3 regions of the Enterobacter cloacae complex sp. genome follow, and region 1 is predicted to be linked to each of the others. Evidence: predicted binding sites of a transcription regulator. Region 1 holds the regulator's gene; each other region holds the start of a gene.

Region 1 (7,151 bases):
TCGCCGGGGCCGTTTAACCCCATGGTCTTCACGCGCGATTACGGTGTGATGCTGCTGGTCAGCGTCATTTTCGCCCTGCTCTGCTGGCGGCGAAAAGAGCAGATCGGCAAAGGCGCAGGCGCGCTGCTGACGGGTGGATTTATCGTATGGCTGGCGATGCTGTACTGGCTCTCGCCACTTCTCTCTGGGTAAACGGAAACGCATTATGTCGCAAATAGAATTGCAGCCGGGTTTTGACTTTCAGAAAGCAGGCAAAGACGTTCTGGAGATTGAACGTGAAGGTCTGGCGCAGTTAGATCAGTACATTAATCAGGATTTTAGTCTGGCCTGTGAGAAGATGTTCTACTGTGCCGGTAAAGTCGTAGTGATGGGGATGGGCAAGTCTGGTCATATCGGGCGCAAAATGGCGGCGACCTTTGCCAGCACCGGCACCTCGTCCTTCTTCGTTCATCCGGGTGAAGCCGCGCACGGTGACCTCGGTATGGTTACGCCCCAGGACGTGGTTATTGCGCTGTCTAACTCCGGGGAATCGAATGAAATTCTGGCGTTGATTCCGGTGCTGAAGCGCCTGCACGTCCCGCTGATTTGCATGACCAGCCGCCCGGAAAGCAGCATGGCGCGTGCGGCAGATATTCACTTGTGTGTGAAGGTGCCGAAAGAAGCCTGTCCTCTGGGGCTGGCCCCGACCTCCAGCACCACCGCCGCGCTGGTGATGGGCGATGCCCTTGCCGTTGCGCTGCTGGAAGCCCGCGGTTTTACGCCTGAAGATTTCGCCCTGTCTCACCCCGGCGGCGCGCTCGGGCGCAAACTGCTACTGCGGGTTAACGATATTATGCACACCGGGGATGAAATCCCGCACGTCAGCAAAGAGGCTTCTCTGCGCGACGCGTTGCTGGAAATCACCCGCAAAAACCTGGGCATGACGGTCATCTGTGACGACCTGATGAAGATTCAGGGCATTTTCACCGACGGTGACCTGCGCCGTGTGTTCGATATGGGTGTGGATGTCCGAACGCTGGGCATCGCGGATGTGATGACGCCAGGCGGGATCCGCGTCCGTCCGGGCACGCTGGCGGTCGATGTGCTGAACCTGATGCAGTCCCGTCATATCACCTCAGTGATGGTTGCCGATGGCGACCAACTGCTGGGTGTGGTACATATGCATGATCTGCTGCGCGCAGGCGTAGTGTAATGAAGGATAAGACAATGAGTAATGCGGGTGCATCCCTTGCAACCTGTTATGGCCCGGTGAGCGCCCAGATGATGGCAAAGGCGGAAACTATCCGCCTGCTGATCCTCGATGTAGACGGCGTGCTTTCCGACGGTCTGATTTATATGGGCAATAACGGCGAAGAGCTGAAAGCCTTTAACGTTCGCGACGGTTACGGTATCCGCTGTGCGCTCACGTCCGGTATTGACGTTGCAATCATCACCGGGCGGAAAGCTAAACTGGTAGAAGATCGGTGTGAAACGCTGGGCATTACGCATCTCTATCAGGGACAGTCTGATAAGATGGTAGCCTTCCGGGATTTGCTGGAAAAACTGGCCATTGCGCCAGAGAATGTGGCGTACGTCGGGGATGATTTGATCGACTGGCCAGTGATGGCGGAGGTGGGTCTGAGCATTGCCGTGGCTGACGCACACCCGCTGCTGATCCCGCGTGCTGATTACGTTACCCATATTCACGGTGGCCGCGGTGCCGTGCGTGAAGTCTGCGATCTGCTTCTGCTGGCGCAGGGCAAGCTTGATGAGGCGAAAGGGCAATCGATATGAGTAAAACCAGACGTTGGGTTATCATTCTGCTTTCGCTTGTCGTCCTGATCCTGATTGGCGTGAACCTCGCCGACCGCGATGATACGCAAACGGAAGTGGTCAACACGAGCGACCCGACCTACAAAAGCGATCGCAGCGATACCGTGGTCTATAGCCCGGAAGGCGCACTGAACTATCGCCTGATTGCTCAGCATGTCGAATATTTTTCAGATGACGGTGTTTCGTGGTTTACCCAGCCGGTGCTGACCACCTTTGATACCGACAAAGTGCCGACGTGGTCGATCAAGTCTGACCGGGCAAAACTGACAAATGACCGTATGCTTTATCTGTATGGTCACGTTGAGGTCAACGCCCTGACCGCTGACGCTCAACTGCGCAAAATTACGACCGATAACGCCCAGATCAACCTGGTCACCCAGGATGTCACGTCGCAGGATTTAGTCACCCTGTATGGCACAACATTTAATTCCAGCGGTTTAAGAATGCGCGGGAACTTACGCAGCAAAAACGCCGAGCTGATTGAAAAGGTTAGAACCTCCTATGAAATTCAAAACAAACAAACTCAGCCTTAAAGTTGTTATCGCCAGCGCGCTGCTGGCGGCCAGTCTTCCCGCGCTTGCTGTGACTGGCGACACCGAGCAGCCGATTCATATCGAATCTGATACGCAGTCTCTGGATATGCAGGGTAACGTTGTTACCTTTACCGGCAACGTCGTCGTGACCCAGGGCACCATCAAAATCAATGCCGATAAAGTGGTCGTTACCCGTCCGGGCGGCGAACAGGGCAAAGAGATTATTGATGGTTATGGCAACCCGGCCACGTTCTACCAGATGCAGGACAACGGCAAGCCGGTAAAAGGCCATGCCTCGCATATGCACTACGAACTGGCGAAGGATCTGGTCATCCTGACCGGTAATGCTTACCTGGAACAGCTGGACAGCAACATCAAAGGCGACAAGATCACCTATCTGGTGAAAGAGCAGAAAATGCAGGCCTCCAGCGAAAAAGGTAAACGCGTCACTACCGTGCTCGTGCCTTCGCAGTTGCAGGACAAGAACAACGGTCAGGCTCCGGCACAGAAAAAGAGTAACTAATTCGTTATGGCAACATTAACTGCAAAAAACCTCGCGAAAGCGTACAAGGGCCGCCGCGTCGTCGAAGATGTCAGTCTGACCGTCAACTCCGGCGAAATCGTGGGCTTGCTTGGCCCTAACGGTGCGGGTAAAACCACAACCTTCTACATGGTGGTGGGCATTGTCCCGCGTGACGCTGGCAACATCATCATTGATGATGAAGACATCAGCCTGCTGCCGCTGCATGCCCGCGCGCGTCGTGGCATCGGCTACCTGCCGCAGGAAGCGTCTATCTTCCGCCGCTTAAGCGTGTTCGATAACCTGATGGCCGTGCTCCAGATCCGTGACGATCTGACCAGCGAGCAGCGCACCGACCGCGCGAACGAGCTGATGGAAGAGTTTCATATTGAACATCTTCGCGACAGCCTCGGTCAGGCGCTGTCCGGCGGTGAACGCCGCCGCGTTGAGATTGCGCGCGCGCTGGCAGCAAATCCGAAATTTATCCTGCTGGATGAGCCGTTTGCGGGCGTTGACCCGATTTCGGTTATCGATATCAAACGTATCATTGAGCATCTGCGCGACAGCGGGCTTGGCGTACTGATCACGGACCACAACGTACGCGAAACGCTGGCCGTGTGTGAACGCGCCTACATTGTGAGCCAGGGCCATCTGATTGCCCACGGTACGCCGCAGCAAATCCTCGAAGATGAGCATGTTAAGCGCGTGTACCTTGGGGAAGACTTCAGACTCTGATAGGGTAGAGGTTAAGTCACGCCGAACCGGAGAAAAACGCGCTGAACATGAAGCAAGGTTTGCAATTACGGCTCAGCCAGCAACTGGCCATGACGCCGCAGCTACAACAGGCCATCCGTCTGTTGCAGTTGTCCACGTTAGAACTCCAGCAGGAGCTCCAGCAGGCGCTGGACAGCAATCCGCTGCTGGAGCAAACCGATCTTCATGACGAGGTAGATACCCAGCAAACGCAGGACACGGAAACGCTCGACACCGCCGATGCGCTCGAACAAAAAGAGATGCCGGACGAGCTGCCGCTGGATGCCAGCTGGGATGAAATCTACACCGCAGGAACGCCTTCCGGCACGCGCGCGGACTATCAGGACGACGAACTGCCGGTCTATCAGGGCGAAACCACCCAGTCGCTTCAGGACTACCTGATGTGGCAGGTGGAGCTGACGCCTTTCTCGGATACCGATCGCGCGATTGCCACCTCGATTGTCGATGCCGTTGACGACACGGGCTATTTGACCGTGACGCTGGACGATATTCTGGAAAGCATCGGCGATGACGACATTGAGATGGAAGAGATCGAAGCCGTCCTCAAGCGCGTCCAGCGTTTCGACCCGATTGGCGTCGCCGCGAGAGATCTGCGCGACTGCCTGCTGATCCAGCTTTCGCAGTTTGCCAAAGAGACACCGTGGATTGACGAAGCCCGGCTCATCATCAGCGATCATCTGGATCTGCTGGCGAACCACGATTTCCGCACCCTGATGCGCGTCACGCGTCTCAAAGAAGAGGTGCTGAAGGAAGCGGTGAATCTGATCCAGTCACTCGATCCGCGTCCGGGACAGTCGATCCAGACCAGCGAACCGGAATATGTCATTCCTGATGTGCTGGTGAGAAAGCACAACGGCCGCTGGGTCGTTGAACTGAACGCCGACAGCCTTCCTCGCCTGCAAATCAACCAGCAATATGCCTCCATGTGCACCAGCGCACGTAACGACGCCGATAATCAATACATTCGCAGCAACCTTCAGGAAGCACGATGGTTGATTAAGAGCCTGGAGAGCCGAAATGACACGCTGCTGCGCGTCAGCCGCTGTATTGTCGAACAGCAGCAGGCGTTCTTTGAACAGGGCGAAGAGTTTATGAAACCGATGGTGCTGGCAGACATCGCCCAGGCCGTCGAGATGCATGAATCAACCATTTCCCGCGTGACTACGCAGAAGTACCTGCACAGTCCGCGCGGTATTTTTGAGCTTAAGTATTTCTTCTCCAGCCACGTGAACACTGAAGGCGGCGGCGAAGCCTCGTCAACGGCCATTCGCGCACTGGTGAAGAAGTTGATCGCCGCGGAGAACCCCGCGAAGCCACTCAGTGACAGTAAGTTAACCACCATGCTGTCCGATCAGGGTATTATGGTGGCACGCCGTACTGTTGCGAAGTATCGAGAGTCTTTATCCATTCCGCCGTCTAACCAGCGTAAACAACTGGTTTGACACAACCGATAAGGAAGACACTATGCAGCTCAATATCACCGGACATAACGTCGAGATTACTGAGGCCTTACGCGATTTTGTGAACACTAAGTTCGCAAAACTTGAGCAGTATTTCGAAAGGATCAATCAGGTCTATGTTGTGTTGAAAGTGGAGAAAGTGACGCATATCTCGGATGCGACTCTGCACGTCAACGGAGGGGAACTCCATGCCAGTGCGGAAGGGCAAGACATGTACGCGGCTATCGACGGCTTGATTGATAAGCTTGCGAGACAGCTCAATAAACATAAAGATAAACTGAAACAACACTAATTGTCCGGGCAGTTAACGGGTGCAGGACGGCCTGTTGTGAGACACAACAGGCCATTTGTACGGTTAGCGCTTAGGTGAAATTATGATAAACAACGATTCCGCTCTACAACTGAGCAATGTCCTTAACCAGGATTGTACCCGCAGTGGCGTTCACTGCCAGAGCAAAAAACGTGCGCTGGAAATTATCAGTGAACTGGCCGCAAAACAGCTGGGTCTGCCGCCGCAGATCGTGTTTGAAGCCATTCTGACCCGTGAAAAAATGGGCAGTACCGGCATCGGCAACGGCATTGCGATCCCGCATGGCAAGCTGGAAGAAGATACGCTGCGTGCCGTGGGGGTGTTTGTGCAACTGGAAACGCCTATCGCTTTTGACGCCATCGATAACCAGCCTGTGGATCTGCTCTTTGCGCTGCTGGTGCCTGCCGATCAGACCAAAACCCATCTGCACACGCTGTCGCTGGTGGCCAAACGTCTGGCGGACAAAACCATTTGTCGTCGACTGCGCTCAGCCCAAAGTGATGAAGAGCTTTATCAAATTATCACTGAAGCAGAAGGCAATCAGGATGAGGCATAATCGGGAGAAGGCCTTCAGAACGGCTGCCCTGAGGAGAAACGGAACATGGTGCTGATGATCGTCAGCGGTCGTTCGGGGTCCGGGAAATCCGTGGCCCTGCGCGCGCTGGAAGACATGGGATTTTACTGTGTAGATAACCTGCCGGTAGTGTTGTTACCCGATCTGGCGCGGACGCTTGCGGACCGGCAAATCTCTGCCGCCGTCAGTATTGACGTGCGCAACATGCCGGAATCGCCGGAAATCTTCGAGCAGGCAATGAACAATCTGCCGGAGTGTTTTTCACCGCAGCTCTTGTTCCTTGACGCTGACCGCAACACGCTGATCCGCCGCTACAGCGATACCCGTCGTTTGCATCCGCTCTCCAGTAAAAATCTGTCGCTGGAAAGCGCCATTGATAAAGAAAGCGATCTGCTTGAGCCGCTGCGTTCCCGCGCCGACCTGATTGTCGACACCTCTGAAATGTCCGTCCACGAACTGGCGGAAATGCTGCGTACTCGCTTGCTCGGCAAGCGCGAGCGCGAACTGACGATGGTGTTTGAATCCTTCGGCTTTAAGCACGGCATTCCTATCGATGCGGATTACGTTTTTGATGTGCGTTTCCTGCCGAACCCACACTGGGATCCGAAACTGCGTCCGATGACCGGTCTGGATAAGCCCGTGGCGGCGTTCCTTGACCGACACACAGAAGTACATAATTTTATCTACCAGACGCGAAGCTACCTTGAGCTATGGTTACCTATGCTGGAAACAAACAATCGCAGCTACCTGACGGTGGCGATTGGCTGTACCGGCGGTAAACATCGTTCGGTCTACATTGCCGAACAGCTGGCCGATTACTTCCGCTCACGCGGGAAGAACGTTCAGTCCCGTCATCGCACGCTGGAAAAACGTAAAACATGACCGTAAAACAGACCGTCGAAATCACCAACAAGCTGGGCATGCATGCGCGCCCGGCGATGAAGCTGTTTGAACTGATGCAGGGTTTTGATGCTGAGGTGCTGCTGCGCAACGACGAGGGAACCGAGGCAGAAGCCAACAGCGTGATTGCGCTGCTGATGCTGGATTCTGCCAAAGGACGCCAGATTGAAGTCGAAGCGACCGGCCCGCAGGAAGAAGAAGCGCTGGCCGCGGTGATTGCCCTGTTTAATGCCGGGTTTGACGAAGACTAACGTTCGCTACGTCGGCG
Region 2 (7,151 bases), 1.9 Mb from region 1:
AGCAGCAGCGGAACCATGGCGCGAAACGCCTGCGGCAGAATAATCAGCTTCATGGACTGCCAGTGCGTCATACCGAGCGCCAGCGCAGCGCTGGACTGCCCGCGCGAGATACTCTGAATACCGGCGCGGATGATCTCGGAGTAGTAGGCGGCTTCAAACATGGAAAACGCCACCATGGCAGAGATCAGGCGGATATCGGTTTTCGGCGACAGACCCAGCACATTCTGTAAGAAGCCGGGAACAATCAGGTAAAACCACAGCAGCACCATGACCAGCGGGATGGAGCGGAACACGTTAACGTAAGCCGTGGCGAACCAGGCGAGCGGCTTAAAGCTCGACAGGCGCATCACCGCCAGCAGGGTGCCCCAGACAATACCGACAATAATAGCGATAACGGTGATCTTTAAGGTAATTGCCAGTCCATCCAGCAGATAGGGCATGGAGGGAACAATGGAACTCCAGTCAAATTCGTACATTATTTGCCCCCCAGATTGCCCGGCAGGCGTACTTTGCGTTCAACCAGGTTCATCACCAGCATGATGAAAGCGTTAATCAGAACATACGCGAGCGTGATCGCCGTGAAGGATTCCCACGCGTGAGCGGAGTAATCCAGCAGCTTACCCGCCTGCGCCGCCATATCGACCAGGCCAATGGTTGAGGCGATGGCCGAGTTTTTCACCAGGTTCATCATTTCGGAGGTCATTGGCGGAACGATGACGCGGTAAGCGTTAGGCAACAGGACGTAACGGTAGGCCTGTGGCAGGGTCAGGCCCATCGCCAGTGCCGCATTCTTTTGCCCGCGCGGCAGTGACTGTATGGCGGCACGCACCTGCTCGCAGACGCGCGCAGCGGTGAACAGCCCCAGACACAGCATGGAAGAGACAAAGAACTGTACGTTAGGATCCAGTTCTGCCTTGAACCACATGCCGAGATCTTCCGGCAGCAGTTCCGGGATCACCAGATACCAGGTAAAGAACTGCACGATCAGCGGAACGTTACGGAACAGTTCCACATAGAGCGTGCCAATTGAAGAGAGAAAACGGTTAGGGACGGTACGCAGAATACCGAACAGCGAACCGACAAGAAACGCGATAATCCACGCCGTTATCGATAGCGCAACGGTAACCTGAAAGCCGCTCCACAGCCAGCCGAGATAGGTGGTGTTGCCGAACGGGGCTTGTTGCAGAAAGATGCCCCAGTTCCAGTCAATTGACATAGTAAACTCCAGAAAAAAGAGGGTAGCAGCGCTACCCTCGAAGATTGGTGAGAAGCTCAATTTTTGCGCTGAGTGGGGAACGACCACTCAACGTATAGTCTGTCCATGCTTCCCGACAATCGAGAGGGCAGGAGATCCCGCCCCTGTCGTTCTAATTAGTTAAGAGCTTTGTCGTTTGGTGATTTGAACAGCGCTTTCATGTCGTCAGACAGTTCAAAGTTCATGTTCAGGTTTTTTGGTGGAATAGGGTTCTTAAACCACTTGTCGAACCATTTTGCCGCTTCGCCAGAGGTTTGCGCCTGAGCGATGGTGTCATCGATCAGCTTTTTGAAGTCTTCATCGCCTTTACGGAGCATACAGCCGTAAGCTTCTTTCGACTGCGCGGTTCCGACGATTTCCCAGTTGTCTGGTTTCTTCGCCTTCGCGCGTTCGCCAGCCAGCAGGGCGTCATCCATCATAAACGCGACAGCACGACCGCTTTCGAGGGTACGGAAGGAGTCGCCGTGGTCTTTCGCGCTGATGATGCGCATGTCCATTTTCTTCTCGTCGTTCAGCTTGTGCAGCAATACTTCGGATGTGGTACCGGAGGTCACGACAACCGCTTTGCCTTTCAGGTCAGCAAAGTCTTTGATATCGCCGCCTTTTTTCGTCAGCAGGCGAGTGCCCACAACGAAGATGGTATCGGAGAAAGCAGCCTGTTTCTGACGTTCAAGGTTGTTGGTGGTCGAGCCACACTCAAAATCAAACGTGCCGTTTTGCAGCAGAGGGATACGGTTCTGTGAAGTGATGGGGATCAGCTTCACTTGCAGGTCAGGTTTGTTCAGCTTTTTCTTCACGGCTTCAACGATGGCGTTGGAGTAATCCTGTGAATAGCCCACGACTTTTTGCGTGTTGTCGTAGTAAGAGAACGGGACAGAAGATTCACGGTGGCCGACCACGATCACGCCGTTTTTGGCAATCTTGTCGAGAGTGCTTCCTGCTGCCGGAGCGTCTTCAGCGTGGACGACGCCCGCAGACATTCCCATAACCAGCATTGCTGTGGCCAGTTTACGTAATTGCATACCCAACTCCTTTCTTATCAGCGCCAGTGACGCATAGATACCCATTGTGATGTTGTTATATCTCGCGCAATGCGAGTGCAGTGTTATGCAAGCTTGTTAACATTTAGTCTGGCTTAATGTAAAGATTTTGCTGCGTTATTGTTTATTTTTGCGAAGCGCGCCGCACCATTCCGAGGCAATAATCTCCCGTTGCACCGTTTCGGTGCCACCGGCGATCGATGCTGGTGCGACAGGGTTGCACGTTAAGCCAGACAGCGTTTGCGTGAAGAAATAAAGCAACAGGCGTGCCAGAATTGAAGGTTGGGAGGAAATTGTCGGGTAGCGGCGACGCCTTACCCGACCTGCGGGAGTAAAAATGGTGGCCGGGTAAGCGTCAGCGCCACCCGGCATCAGAAGGCAAGATTATTTACGACGCTGACGCAGGCTCATCAGTACGGCGCCAAAGCCGAACAGCGCGGTCAGGATCCACAGCGGCCAGTTGCCGGTGCGGGCGTACGGCGTCAGGCCCGAGGCTGGCGTGACTTTGGTTGTCAGCACTTCACGGGTGAACTGCGGGATAATGGCCTGGATTTCGCCCTGCGGGCCAATCACGGCGGTGATGCCGTTATTGGTGCTACGCAGCAGCGGACGCGCCAGCTCCAGAGAACGCATTCGCGCCATCTGGAAGTGCTGCCACGGGCCAATCGATTTACCGAACCAGGCGTCGTTTGAAATGGTCAGCAGATAGTCGGTGTCCGGGCGGAAGTTATCGCGCACCTGCTCGCCGAGGATAATCTCGTAGCAAATGGCGGCCGTCAGGGCAAAACCGTGCGCGTGAAGCTGCGGCTGAACGTACGGGCCGCGGCTGAACGAGGACATCGGCAAATCGAAGAACGGCGCCAGCGGGCGCAGAATCGACTCCAGCGGAACAAACTCGCCAAACGGTACAAGGTGATTTTTGTTGTAGCGATTGGTGGAGGTATAGCTGTATTCGCTGTCCTTACCGAGCGTAATGATCGCGTTGTAGGTGTCATAGCGGTTCTGCTGGTTCAGACGCGCATCCACAATGCCGGTAATCAGCGTACTGCCGCGGGCGCGCAGCAAATCGTCCATCATCTTCAGGAAGGGTTGCTGATTGATCTCCAGGTCCGGGATCGCAGACTCAGGCCAGATGATGAGCTGTGATTTGCCCATCACCTCTTCGGTGGCGTTGGCGTAGATTTTCAGCGTGTTCAGCAGCTGATTCTCATCCCATTTCAGTGACTGCGGGATATCGCCCTGCACCAGAGAAACCTGCGTGGCGCGCGCGGGCTCCAGCGTGTACCACTGGATATAGCGCAGCGGGAAGGGCAGGGCAAACAGGATCAGCGCGACAACCAGCGGCTTCCCGTTACGCGTCACCAGGGCCAGCACCAGCAGGCCGCTGACCGCCATTAACAGGAAGTTGATCGCCTCCACGCCCATGACGGGAGCCAGACCTTTCAGCGGGCCGTCTATCTGGCTATAGCCGAACTGCAACCACGGAAAGCCGGTCAGTACCCAGCCGCGCAGAAATTCGGTGATTTGCCAGACAACGGGAGCCGCTATCGCCACGCGCAGCCAGCTGGTTTTAGGCCAAAGACGAGAAAGGACACCCGCGAACAGGCCGGTGTAGAGCGACAGATACGCGGCGAGCAGCACAACCAGGAAGACGTTAACCGGCCCCGGCATTCCGCCAAATTGCGCGATACTGACGTAGACCCAGTTGATGCCAGAGCCGAACAGCCCCAGCCCCCAGAAGTAGCCGATGGCCGCGGCCTGTACCGGGCGACGGTTCAGGGTAAGACCCTGTAGCCCCATCAGGGAGAGAAGAGCGGCAGGCCAGATATCGTAAGGAGAAAAAGCCAGCGTACCGCTGGCTCCGAGTAACAGCGCCAGCAGCAAACGGACGCGCTGGCGTTCTAATAATGGGGCAAATGCCATTTACATTAATCTTCCAGTTTTGGCACCGGTGAGTCGTCCGGCATTCTGACGTGAACCTGAATAATACGTCGGCTGTCAGCCATTGCGACCTTGAACTGGTAACCATCGATGTCAACGGTTTCACCGCGGGCCGGAAGATGGCCGAAGGCCTGCATCACCAGACCGCCAATGGTGTCCACTTCTTCATCGCTGAAGCTGGTGCCGAAGGTGTCGTTGAAGTCTTCAATGGAGGCCAGCGCGCGCACGGTCCAGGTGTGGCGGCTCAGCTGACGGAAGTCGATATCCTCTTCTTCGTCATACTCATCTTCAATTTCGCCCACGATCAGCTCAAGGATGTCCTCGATTGTAACCAGACCGGAAACGCCGCCAAATTCATCAATAACAATCGCCATGTGGTAGCGCTGGGAGCGAAACTCCTTCAGCATCCGATCCACACGTTTACTTTCCGGCACAACGACGGCCGGACGTAACACTTTTTCCATACTGAAGGCTTCGGCATCGCTGCGCATAAACGGCAGCAGATCTTTCGCCATCAAAATCCCTTCGATGTGATCTTTATCTTCGCTGATGACCGGGAAGCGCGAGTGAGCCGATTCGATAATCACATCGAGGCACTCGTCCAGCGTCTGGTTGCGTTTCAGGGTAATCATCTGCGAGCGGGGGATCATGATGTCGCGGACGCGCTGGTCGGCGATGTCCATCACCCCTTCGAGCATTTCGCGCGTATCTTCATCGATAAGATCGTTTTGCCCGGAATCACGAATCAGCTCCAGCAGTTCATCACGGTTTTTGGGCTCGCCGTGGAAAAGCTGGTTCAGAATGAGGGAGAAAAATCCCTTTTTTGTGGTTGTCGTGTCGCTACTGTGTGAATTGTCGTCGCTCATGGCGTTTGTTAAGGGTTCTCTTGTTAGTTCAACGTTAACCGCCGCGCTATGTCCCTGCGCGGCGGAATGGTAGTCAGTGACTGACTATTCTTTCTCGGCAATGTACGGATCCTCATAGCCCAGAGCAAGCATTATCTCTGTCTCGAGGGATTCCATCTCTTCCGCTTCGTCATCTTCAATATGGTCGTAACCCAGAAGATGCAGGCTACCGTGCACCACCATGTGTGCCCAGTGTGCTTCCAGCGGCTTTTGCTGCTCTTTGGCTTCCTGCTCAACCACCTGACGGCAGATAATCAGATCGCCCAGCAGCGGCATCTCAATACCCGGAGGCGCTTCGAACGGGAAAGAGAGCACGTTAGTCGGCTTATCTTTCCCGCGGTAGGTCAGGTTGAGCTCATGGCTGTCCGCTTCATCCACCAGACGAATCGTGACTTCTGATTCTTCCTGAAACTGAGGGATAACGGCATCCAGCCATTTCTGAAACTGTGCCTCTTCTGGCATGCCGGAATTATCTTCACAGGCCAGCTGTAAATCGAGGATCACCTGACTCATTTCTGTTCATGCTCCTGCGCTTCGCGCTTACGTTCTGCGGCCAGTTCGGCCCTGCGCTTCTGATCGGCCTCTTCCCAGGCCTCATAAGCGTTAACGATACGCGCGACGACCGGATGGCGTACCACATCTTCACTGTGGAAGAAGTTAAAGCTGATTTCGTCTACTTCGGCCAGCACTTCGATGGCGTGACGCAGACCCGATTTGGTGTTGCGCGGCAGGTCAATCTGAGTGACGTCACCGGTGATAACCGCTTTCGAGTTAAAGCCGATACGCGTCAGGAACATCTTCATCTGTTCGATGGTGGTGTTCTGGCTCTCATCCAGAATGATGAACGCGTCGTTAAGCGTACGGCCACGCATGTAGGCCAGCGGGGCGACTTCAATCACGTTACGCTCAATGAGCTTTTCAACTTTCTCGAAGCCGAGCATTTCGAACAGCGCGTCGTACAGCGGGCGCAGATAGGGGTCCACTTTCTGACTCAAATCGCCCGGCAGGAAGCCGAGTTTCTCACCCGCTTCTACGGCAGGACGGGTCAGCAGGATACGGCGGATCTCCTGACGCTCGAGCGCATCTACCGCCGCAGCAACGGCCAGATAGGTTTTACCCGTCCCCGCCGGACCCACGCCGAAGGTGATGTCATGGTCAAGAATGTTGGCGATGTACTGCGCCTGGTTAGGCGTACGCGGCTTGATGACGCCGCGCTTGGTCTTGATATTGATGGCCTTACCGTAGTCCGGCACGCTCTCGGCGCTCTGCTCGAGCACGCGCGCCTCTTTGATGGCAAGGTGGATCTGTTCAGGCTCAATATCCTGAATTTCGCCACGCATCGGGGCGGTATCAACATACAGGCTGCGGAGAATATCTGCCGCGGCATTGACGCAGATTGGGCGTCCGGTGAGTTTGAAATGGTTATCGCGACGATTGATTTCGATACCCAGACGTCGCTCCAGTTGTTTGATGTTGTCATCAAACGGCCCGCACAGGCTCAGCAGGCGAGCGTTGTCTGCGGGCTCAAGGCTAATTTCACGCGTATCTATGTTCAAACTGTTCCTCTTTAATTGGTTAACTGACCTGTGGCCACACGCCGTAATAAAACGGTCATTACCGAAATTATTCACGCCATAGAATAAAGGCGCAAGCGTTGCGGTAGATATTGGGGGTGATGAGAGGAAATACAAGGCCTGCCAGGAGGGCAGGCCAGAAGGATTACGGCTGGTAAATACCTACGCCAGAATCGTTGACTTTGCGGGTGCGAGAGATGACGGATTCAGGCGTCTGTGCGATGCGCAGACCCATTTCATCCTCGGTGCGCACCAGCTTCCCGCGCAGGGAATTAGTCAGCACTTCGACAATCTCAACGTCCACAAATTTACCGATCATGTCCGGGGTGCCTTCAAAGTTCACCACGCGGTTATTTTCGGTTCGACCGGACAGTTCCATGATGCTCTTACGGGAAGTGCCTTCCACCAGAATACGCTGGACGGTGCCGAGCATGCG
Region 3 (7,151 bases), 500 kb from region 1:
GCGCATATCCGCCCACGCGGTAAAACTGACCATCTGCCAGTACGCGCAGCAGACGGGTCTGTACATCCAGCGGCATATCGCCGATTTCATCCAGGAAAAGCGTTCCACCGTCAGCCTGTTCAAAGCGTCCCTGACGAATGGTGTTCGCGCCGGTAAACGCCCCTTTTTCGTGGCCAAACAGTTCAGATTCAATCAAATCCTTGGGGATCGCCGCCATGTTGAGGGCGATAAAGGGTGCTTTCGCCCGCGGGCTGTGGCGATGCAGGGCGTGCGCGACCAGCTCTTTACCGGTGCCCGATTCACCGTTAATCAATACGCTGATGGACGACCGGGACAAACGCCCGATGATGCGGAACACGTCCTGCATGGCCGGCGCTTCACCGATGATGTCCGTCGTAGGCCCGAAATCCGGCGCGTGGCGGGGCTGCTGTTGCTCCTGATAGTGGCTGATGGCGCGTTCGACCAGAGCAACGGCTTCGTCGATATCAAACGGTTTTGGCAGGTAATCAAACGCCCCCTGCTGGTATGCGCTGACGGCGGCATCCAGGTCGGAGTGGGCGGTCATTATGATGACCGGAAGCATAGGGTGGCGCTGTTTGATCTGCTTTAATAGCGCCAGTCCGTCCATTCCCGGCATGCGAATATCCGAGAGCAGCACGTCCGGCGTTTTGGTGGTAAGCGCATCGAGCACCTCGCTGCCGCTCTCAAACGTCGTGCAGCTTAATCCCGCTCCCGTGAGCGCGCGTTCAAGCACCCAACGGATGGAGCTATCGTCATCGACTACCCAGACTATCCCTCGTTGCATAAACGTCACCTTTATTTTTTAATCGGCAGGAAAACCGAAAACTCGGTATGTCCCGGCCAACTGGTAAATTCAATTTTGCCGGAGTGTTGGTCAATCAAATTACGGGCTATGGATAACCCCAGCCCGGTGCCACCTTCGCGACCGCTGACCATCGGGTAGAACAGGGTGTCCTGGAGATGCGGCGGGATCCCCGGCCCGTTATCTTCCACATCAATACGTGCCGCCAGACGATAACGCACGCCGTGCAGCGTCAGCTGGAACGCGGTGCGGGTACGCAGAATAATTTCGCCACCCTCCGGGCCCAGCGCCTGCAACGCGTTACGCACAATGTTCAACAGCACCTGTTCAATCTGGTCCGGATCGTGCGCCAGCTCCGGCAGGCTTGGGTCGTAATCACGCACCAGCGTGACGTTATCCGGCAGCTCCATAGAGACGAGTTTCACCACTCGCTCCGCAACTTTGTGAATGCTTTCTGAAACGTGCATCCCCGGCTGCTGTGGCCCGAGCAGACGATCGACCAGATTACGCAGACGGTCCGCCTGCTCAATAATGACGTTGGTATACTCCGCCAGGGCAGGGTCAGGCAGCGCTTTGGTCAGGAGCTGTGCCGCACCGCGTAAGCCGCCCAGCGGGTTTTTAATCTCATGAGCCAGCCCGCGCACCAGGTCGCGCGCCGCAATCTGCTGCGCATGCTGAAGCTGCTCCTGGCTGAGACGACGCTGGTTATCCATCGGCGCCATTTCCAGCAGAATCATGCCATCCGGCAGGCGCTGGGCGGTGAGGGACAAAATATGCGAGCGTCCGTCAATTACCAGCGTCACTTCGTTATCGGTGAAGCCCTGGCCCGCCTGCAAACTCTCCTGCATCAGGCCAATATTCAGCGAGAAATAGCTCAGCAGTTCCGGCAGCGGCGTGCCAAACAGCTTACGGGCGCTTTGGGCGAGCAACTGCTGCGCCGCCGGGTTGGCGTAATGCACCGCCAGCTCGTCGTCGACCAGCAAAATACTGTTAATCAAAGAATTGAGGATCTGCCCAGCATCGGGCAGCGTGCCAGTTGCCATTCAGCAGTCTCCTGGAGTAGTTGCACTATTTTAGTGCAGTATAGCGTTTTAAAGGTAAAAAGCGCGTGAGATCAGGTTGTTGGTGGAGAAAAAAGCCCATCCGAAGATGGGCTAAAGTTTCCACGGCAACTACTCCCGACGCGAAAGCGCCGGGCAAAACAAATCAATTAAACGCTGTAGTACAGCTCGAACTCAACCGGGTGCGGCGTCATGCGAACGCGGTCGTTTTCTTCGGTACGCAGCGCGATGTAAGCGTCGATCGCTTCATCGGTGAACACGCCGCCAGCGGTCAGGAACTCGCGGTCTGCGTCCAGCGCTTGCAGGGCTTCTTCCAGAGAGCCGGCAACCTGTGGGATCTCTTTCGCTTCTTCTGGCGGCAGGTCGTACAGGTTTTTGTCCATTGCTTCGCCTGGGTGGATCTTGTTCTTGATACCGTCCAGACCGGCCATCAGCAGTGCTGCGAAGCACAGGTATGGGTTAGCCGCCGGGTCCGGGAAGCGCACTTCGATACGACGCGCTTTCGGAGACGCCACCACAGGGATACGGATAGACGCAGAACGGTTACGGGCAGAGTAAGCCAGCATCACCGGTGCTTCGTAGCCTGGGACCAGACGCTTGTAGGAGTTGGTGGTCGGGTTCGCCAGGGCGTTGATCGCTTTAGCGTGCTTGATAACACCGCCGATGTAGTGCAGCGCCTGCTCAGACAGACCCGCGTACTTGTCGCCAGAGAACAGGTTGGTGCCGTTCTTGGACAGGGACATGTGGCAGTGCATACCGGAACCGTTATCGCCGAACATTGGTTTTGGCATGAAGGTCGCGGTTTTACCGAAACGGTGCGCAACGTTGTGCACAACGTATTTGTAGATCTGAATCTCATCCGCTTTTTTGGTCATGGTGTTGAAGCGGGTAGCGATTTCGTTCTGGCCAGCCGTCGCCACTTCGTGGTGGTGCGCTTCAACAACCAGGCCCATCTCTTCCATGATCAGACACATGGTAGAACGGATGTCCTGTGAAGAATCGACCGGAGGAACCGGGAAGTAACCGCCTTTCACGCCAGGACGGTGACCTTTGTTACCGCCTTCGTATTTGGTGGAAGAGTTCCATGCGCCTTCGATGTCATCGATAGCCACGTGGGAGCCAGAAATGGAAGCACCGAAACGGATGTCGTCGAACAGGAAGAACTCTGGCTCTGGCCCGAACAGAACGGTGTCTGCGATGCCGGTAGAGCGCAGGTACTCTTCAGCGCGTTTTGCGATGGAGCGTGGGTCACGGTCATAGCCTTGCAGCGTGCCGGGTTCCAGGATATCGCAGCGGATGATCAGCGTAGGTTCTTCGTAGAACGGGTCAATGAGCGCAGTGGTTGCATCTGGCATCAGAACCATGTCGGATTCGTTGATGCCTTTCCAGCCGCCAATGGAGGAGCCGTCAAACATTTTGCCTTCTTCAAAGAATTCGGCGTTCACCTGATGAGCAGGGATCGTGACGTGCTGTTCTTTACCTTTGGTATCGGTGAAGCGCAGATCAACAAACTTCACTTCATGTTCGTTCAGCATCGTCAAAACGTGTTCAGCGGACATACTTAACTCTCCAGATTGGTCATTGTCGTCGTGGTAACGAGGTCTTCAAATCGGCTGGGCTGCCATATTTTTACTGTATTTCTGTAAAGCGAAATCTGTGCCAACTTTTAAAACACCCCCAAAAGGCGTTATCATGCGCACCATAGTGCAGAAGGGCTGCACCACATTGGATTCGTTGCACCATTATAGTGCTTCAATGTGAACATTGAGCACCATATTGGTGCAGTTTACGTTAAAGTGCCCTTTTACCGCTCCGTGAAAGCGATCACAAAGCATCTCTGCAATACTTGTTTGCGGGGGATGTTTGTGATCCTGTTTTGTAGTGCGATTAATCCGTGTACAATAACGCGCTATTTCTAAATGCCTGAGGCAAAGTTGTGATCGAAAAATTGCGTAATATCGCCATCATCGCGCACGTCGACCATGGTAAAACTACCCTGGTTGATAAGCTGCTACAGCAGTCTGGTACGTTTGATGCTCGTGCCGAAACTCAAGAGCGTGTGATGGACTCCAACGATTTGGAGAAAGAGCGTGGGATTACCATCCTCGCCAAAAACACCGCTATCAAATGGAATGACTACCGTATCAACATCGTTGATACCCCAGGGCACGCCGACTTCGGTGGTGAAGTTGAGCGCGTGATGTCCATGGTGGATTCCGTGCTGCTGGTGGTTGACGCATTTGATGGCCCTATGCCGCAAACGCGCTTCGTGACCAAAAAAGCATTTGCCCACGGCCTGAAACCTATCGTTGTGATCAACAAGGTTGACCGTCCTGGCGCGCGTCCTGACTGGGTTGTTGACCAGGTATTCGACCTGTTCGTTAACCTCGACGCGACCGACGAGCAGCTGGACTTCCCTATCGTTTACGCCTCTGCGCTGAACGGTATCGCGGGTCTGGATCACGAAGCCATGGCTGAAGACATGACTCCGCTGTACCAGACGATTGTTGACCGCGTTCCTGCGCCAAACGTTGACCTGGAAGGCACCCTGCAAATGCAGATCTCCCAGCTCGACTACAACAACTACGTTGGCGTAATCGGCATTGGTCGTATCAAGCGCGGTAAAGTGAAGCCTAACCAGCAGGTCACTATCATCGATAGCGAAGGCAAAACCCGTAACGGTAAAGTCGGTAAAGTCCTGACTCACCTGGGTCTTGAGCGTATCGAGAGCGACATCGCTGAAGCGGGCGACATCATCGCCATCACCGGTCTGGGTGAGCTGAACATCTCCGACACCATCTGCGATCCGCAGAATGTTGAAGCGCTGCCAGCCCTGTCCGTTGATGAACCAACCGTATCTATGTTCTTCAACGTCAACACCTCTCCGTTCTGTGGTAAAGAAGGTAAGTTCGTTACCTCTCGTCAGATCCTTGACCGCCTGAACAAAGAGCTGGTGCATAACGTTGCGCTGCGCGTTGAAGAAACCGAAGACGCTGATGCATTCCGCGTTTCCGGTCGTGGTGAGCTGCACCTGTCCGTTCTGATTGAAAACATGCGTCGTGAAGGTTTCGAGATGGCGGTTTCCCGTCCGAAAGTTATCTTCCGCGAAATCGATGGCCGTAAACAAGAGCCGTTCGAAAACGTAACGCTGGACGTTGAAGAGCAGCACCAGGGTTCTGTGATGCAGGCGCTGGGCGAGCGCAAAGGCGACCTGAAAAACATGAATCCAGATGGCAAAGGCCGCGTACGTCTCGACTACGTGATCCCAAGCCGTGGCCTGATCGGCTTCCGTTCTGAGTTCATGACCATGACCTCCGGTACGGGTCTGCTGTACTCCACCTTCAGCCACTACGACGACGTGCGTCCGGGCGAAGTGGGCCAGCGTAACAACGGCGTGCTGATCTCCAACGGTCAGGGTAAAGCGGTTGCGTTTGCGCTGTTCGGTTTGCAGGATCGCGGTAAGCTGTTCCTGGGTCACGGTGCTGAAGTTTACGAAGGCCAGATCATCGGTATTCACAGCCGTTCTAACGACCTGACGGTAAACTGCCTGACCGGTAAGAAACTGACCAACATGCGTGCGTCCGGTACTGACGAAGCAACGGTTCTGGTTCCACCGATCAAGATGACCCTGGAGCAGGCTCTGGAATTCATCGATGATGACGAACTGGTCGAAGTGACGCCGCAGTCAATTCGTATCCGTAAACGTCACCTGACCGAGAACGATCGTAAACGTGCTATGCGCGGTGCGAAAGAAGAGTAATTCGGTTATGCCGTAGGCCGGGTAAGCGCAAGCGCCACCCGGCAACGAAAAAGCCGCTGAGCGATCAGCGGCTTTTTTATTAGAACGAATACCGCAACCCTAACCGAATCCGGTACTGCTCGCGGTTGTAATCATTCCATCGGTCCAGCCACTGAAGTTCGAGGTACGGCAGCCAGTTTCTGTCGATCTTATAGCTGAACTTGTTGGTTATTTCCCAGTGATGGTCTTTGCCATTTTTGCTGTGGTAATCATTTATCCGCTGGAAAAAGTGCGGCTCAAAGGTGTAGAAAAACGCATCCGTCACTTTGAAATTCCAGTAGTTGGCGAATTCGTGCGTGTCGTTCTTATCCATCTGCCCGTTATAGTCCGGCGTATCGTAATTGTTACGGTTATAGCGATAGCGGAACGTCAGATTAAACCCGTCCGTGAATTTATAGTTGGTATCTAAATACACCGCGCCACCCGAACCGGCGCTGCTGTCGTTGATCAACCCGCCGGGCTGAAAGGTGAGTTTATCCGTCGGTTTAAAGAGCGGATACCACCCCTCTATTTCGTTATAGCTGTGCTTGAGCTCATCCCATCTCCCCACGTTGTAGGCGTTGGTGAACATCAGCCCCGCGCCCATATCGAAGTTATAGCCGGCACGCAGGATCACTTCGTGCAGCTCAGAGGCCGTATTGTAGGCTTCACGGGTTTCAACATAGGCCCCGGCGAATACCGGGCAGGACACAGACGACACGATCAGTACAGTGATGATTCTTTTCATAATTTGTCCATGTATCAGGTACAGAAAGGCCTCCCTCCTGATGAACAGGAAGGAAATACGGGCCGAATTTATTGTTATAAAGTGACTGCTGACGCTTTATTGTTGGATGTTATCTCAGGGGTATTCGCTGACTGTTTTTTCCGTTTTCCAATCTCCTCGATGATAAAGGCGAAGCGCGCTTCGTTGAGTTTATAAAACAGCCCCATGGTCACGGCGGCGACGATTGCCAGGCCGCACGGCCAGAGGAAAATAAGCTGACGCAAACCCAGCAGCGTGCCCGCGCTCTGTACGGCGTGGGGAACGTAGCCGATCTGGGTCAGCATGATGCCAGGCAGGAAGCCGGCGAGGGCGGCGGAGATTTTGCGTGAGAAGGTGTAGCCGGTATAAACCGATCCCTCGGCGCGGATGCCGGTTTTCCACTCGCCGTAATCAACGGTATCCGGCACCAGCGCCCAGTTCAGGCTGTTCACAAACGCGGTGCCGAAAAAGGCCATGCAGGAAAAGAGCACGAACAGCAGGGAGCTGGTTCCCCAGAAGAAGTTCAGCACGTCGCCCACCGCCCACAGCGCCAGCCCGCCCAGATAGACCGGCTTCTTGCCAAAGCGCTTCACCGCGCCGGGCACCAGAAACACGCCAATCAGAATGCAGCCCATGCTGAAAAAGCCCATCCACGACAGTAAATGCAGATCGTTTAGCACGTACTGGGTGTAATAGACCTGAATCGCCAGCTTGATGTTAAAC

What was found. The regulator sigma-54, encoded in region 1, starts transcription at its own class of promoters, with help from an activator protein. The targets are predictions, from matches to a motif close to GTTGGCACANNTTTCGCTNT.
Region 2: the regulator sigma-54 is predicted to act here: its motif matches at 2,550-2,569, upstream of DBR02_RS16890 (amino acid ABC transporter substrate-binding protein).
Region 3: the regulator sigma-54 is predicted to act here: its motif matches at 3,529-3,548, upstream of glnA (glutamate--ammonia ligase).

The regions. Positions count from the first base shown of each region.
Region 1 is NZ_LT991957.1:1,537,404-1,544,554, forward strand. It holds gene DBR02_RS07745 (calcium/sodium antiporter) at 1-192, shown strand, start outside; gene kdsD (arabinose-5-phosphate isomerase KdsD) at 206-1,192, shown strand; gene kdsC (3-deoxy-manno-octulosonate-8-phosphatase KdsC) at 1,207-1,773, shown strand; gene lptC (LPS export ABC transporter periplasmic protein LptC) at 1,770-2,345, shown strand; gene lptA (lipopolysaccharide ABC transporter substrate-binding protein LptA) at 2,314-2,868, shown strand; gene lptB (LPS export ABC transporter ATP-binding protein) at 2,875-3,600, shown strand; gene rpoN (RNA polymerase factor sigma-54) at 3,648-5,081, shown strand; gene hpf (ribosome hibernation promoting factor) at 5,104-5,391, shown strand; gene ptsN (PTS IIA-like nitrogen regulatory protein PtsN) at 5,474-5,965, shown strand; gene rapZ (RNase adapter RapZ) at 6,011-6,865, shown strand; gene npr (PTS phosphocarrier protein NPr) at 6,862-7,134, shown strand.
Region 2 is NZ_LT991957.1:3,427,739-3,434,889, forward strand. It holds gene gltK (glutamate/aspartate ABC transporter permease GltK) at 1-476, opposite strand, end outside; gene gltJ (glutamate/aspartate ABC transporter permease GltJ) at 476-1,216, opposite strand; gene DBR02_RS16890 (amino acid ABC transporter substrate-binding protein) at 1,372-2,277, opposite strand; gene lnt (apolipoprotein N-acyltransferase) at 2,680-4,218, opposite strand; gene corC (CNNM family magnesium/cobalt transport protein CorC) at 4,224-5,102, opposite strand; gene ybeY (rRNA maturation RNase YbeY) at 5,187-5,654, opposite strand; gene DBR02_RS16910 (PhoH family protein) at 5,651-6,697, opposite strand; gene miaB (tRNA (N6-isopentenyl adenosine(37)-C2)-methylthiotransferase MiaB) at 6,861-7,151, opposite strand, start outside.
Region 3 is NZ_LT991957.1:2,042,165-2,049,315, reverse strand. It holds gene glnG (nitrogen regulation protein NR(I)) at 1-805, opposite strand, end outside; gene glnL (nitrogen regulation protein NR(II)) at 817-1,866, opposite strand; gene glnA (glutamate--ammonia ligase) at 2,034-3,443, opposite strand; gene typA (ribosome-dependent GTPase TypA) at 3,821-5,644, shown strand; gene ompL (porin OmpL) at 5,724-6,410, opposite strand; gene DBR02_RS10225 (MFS transporter) at 6,485-7,151, opposite strand, start outside.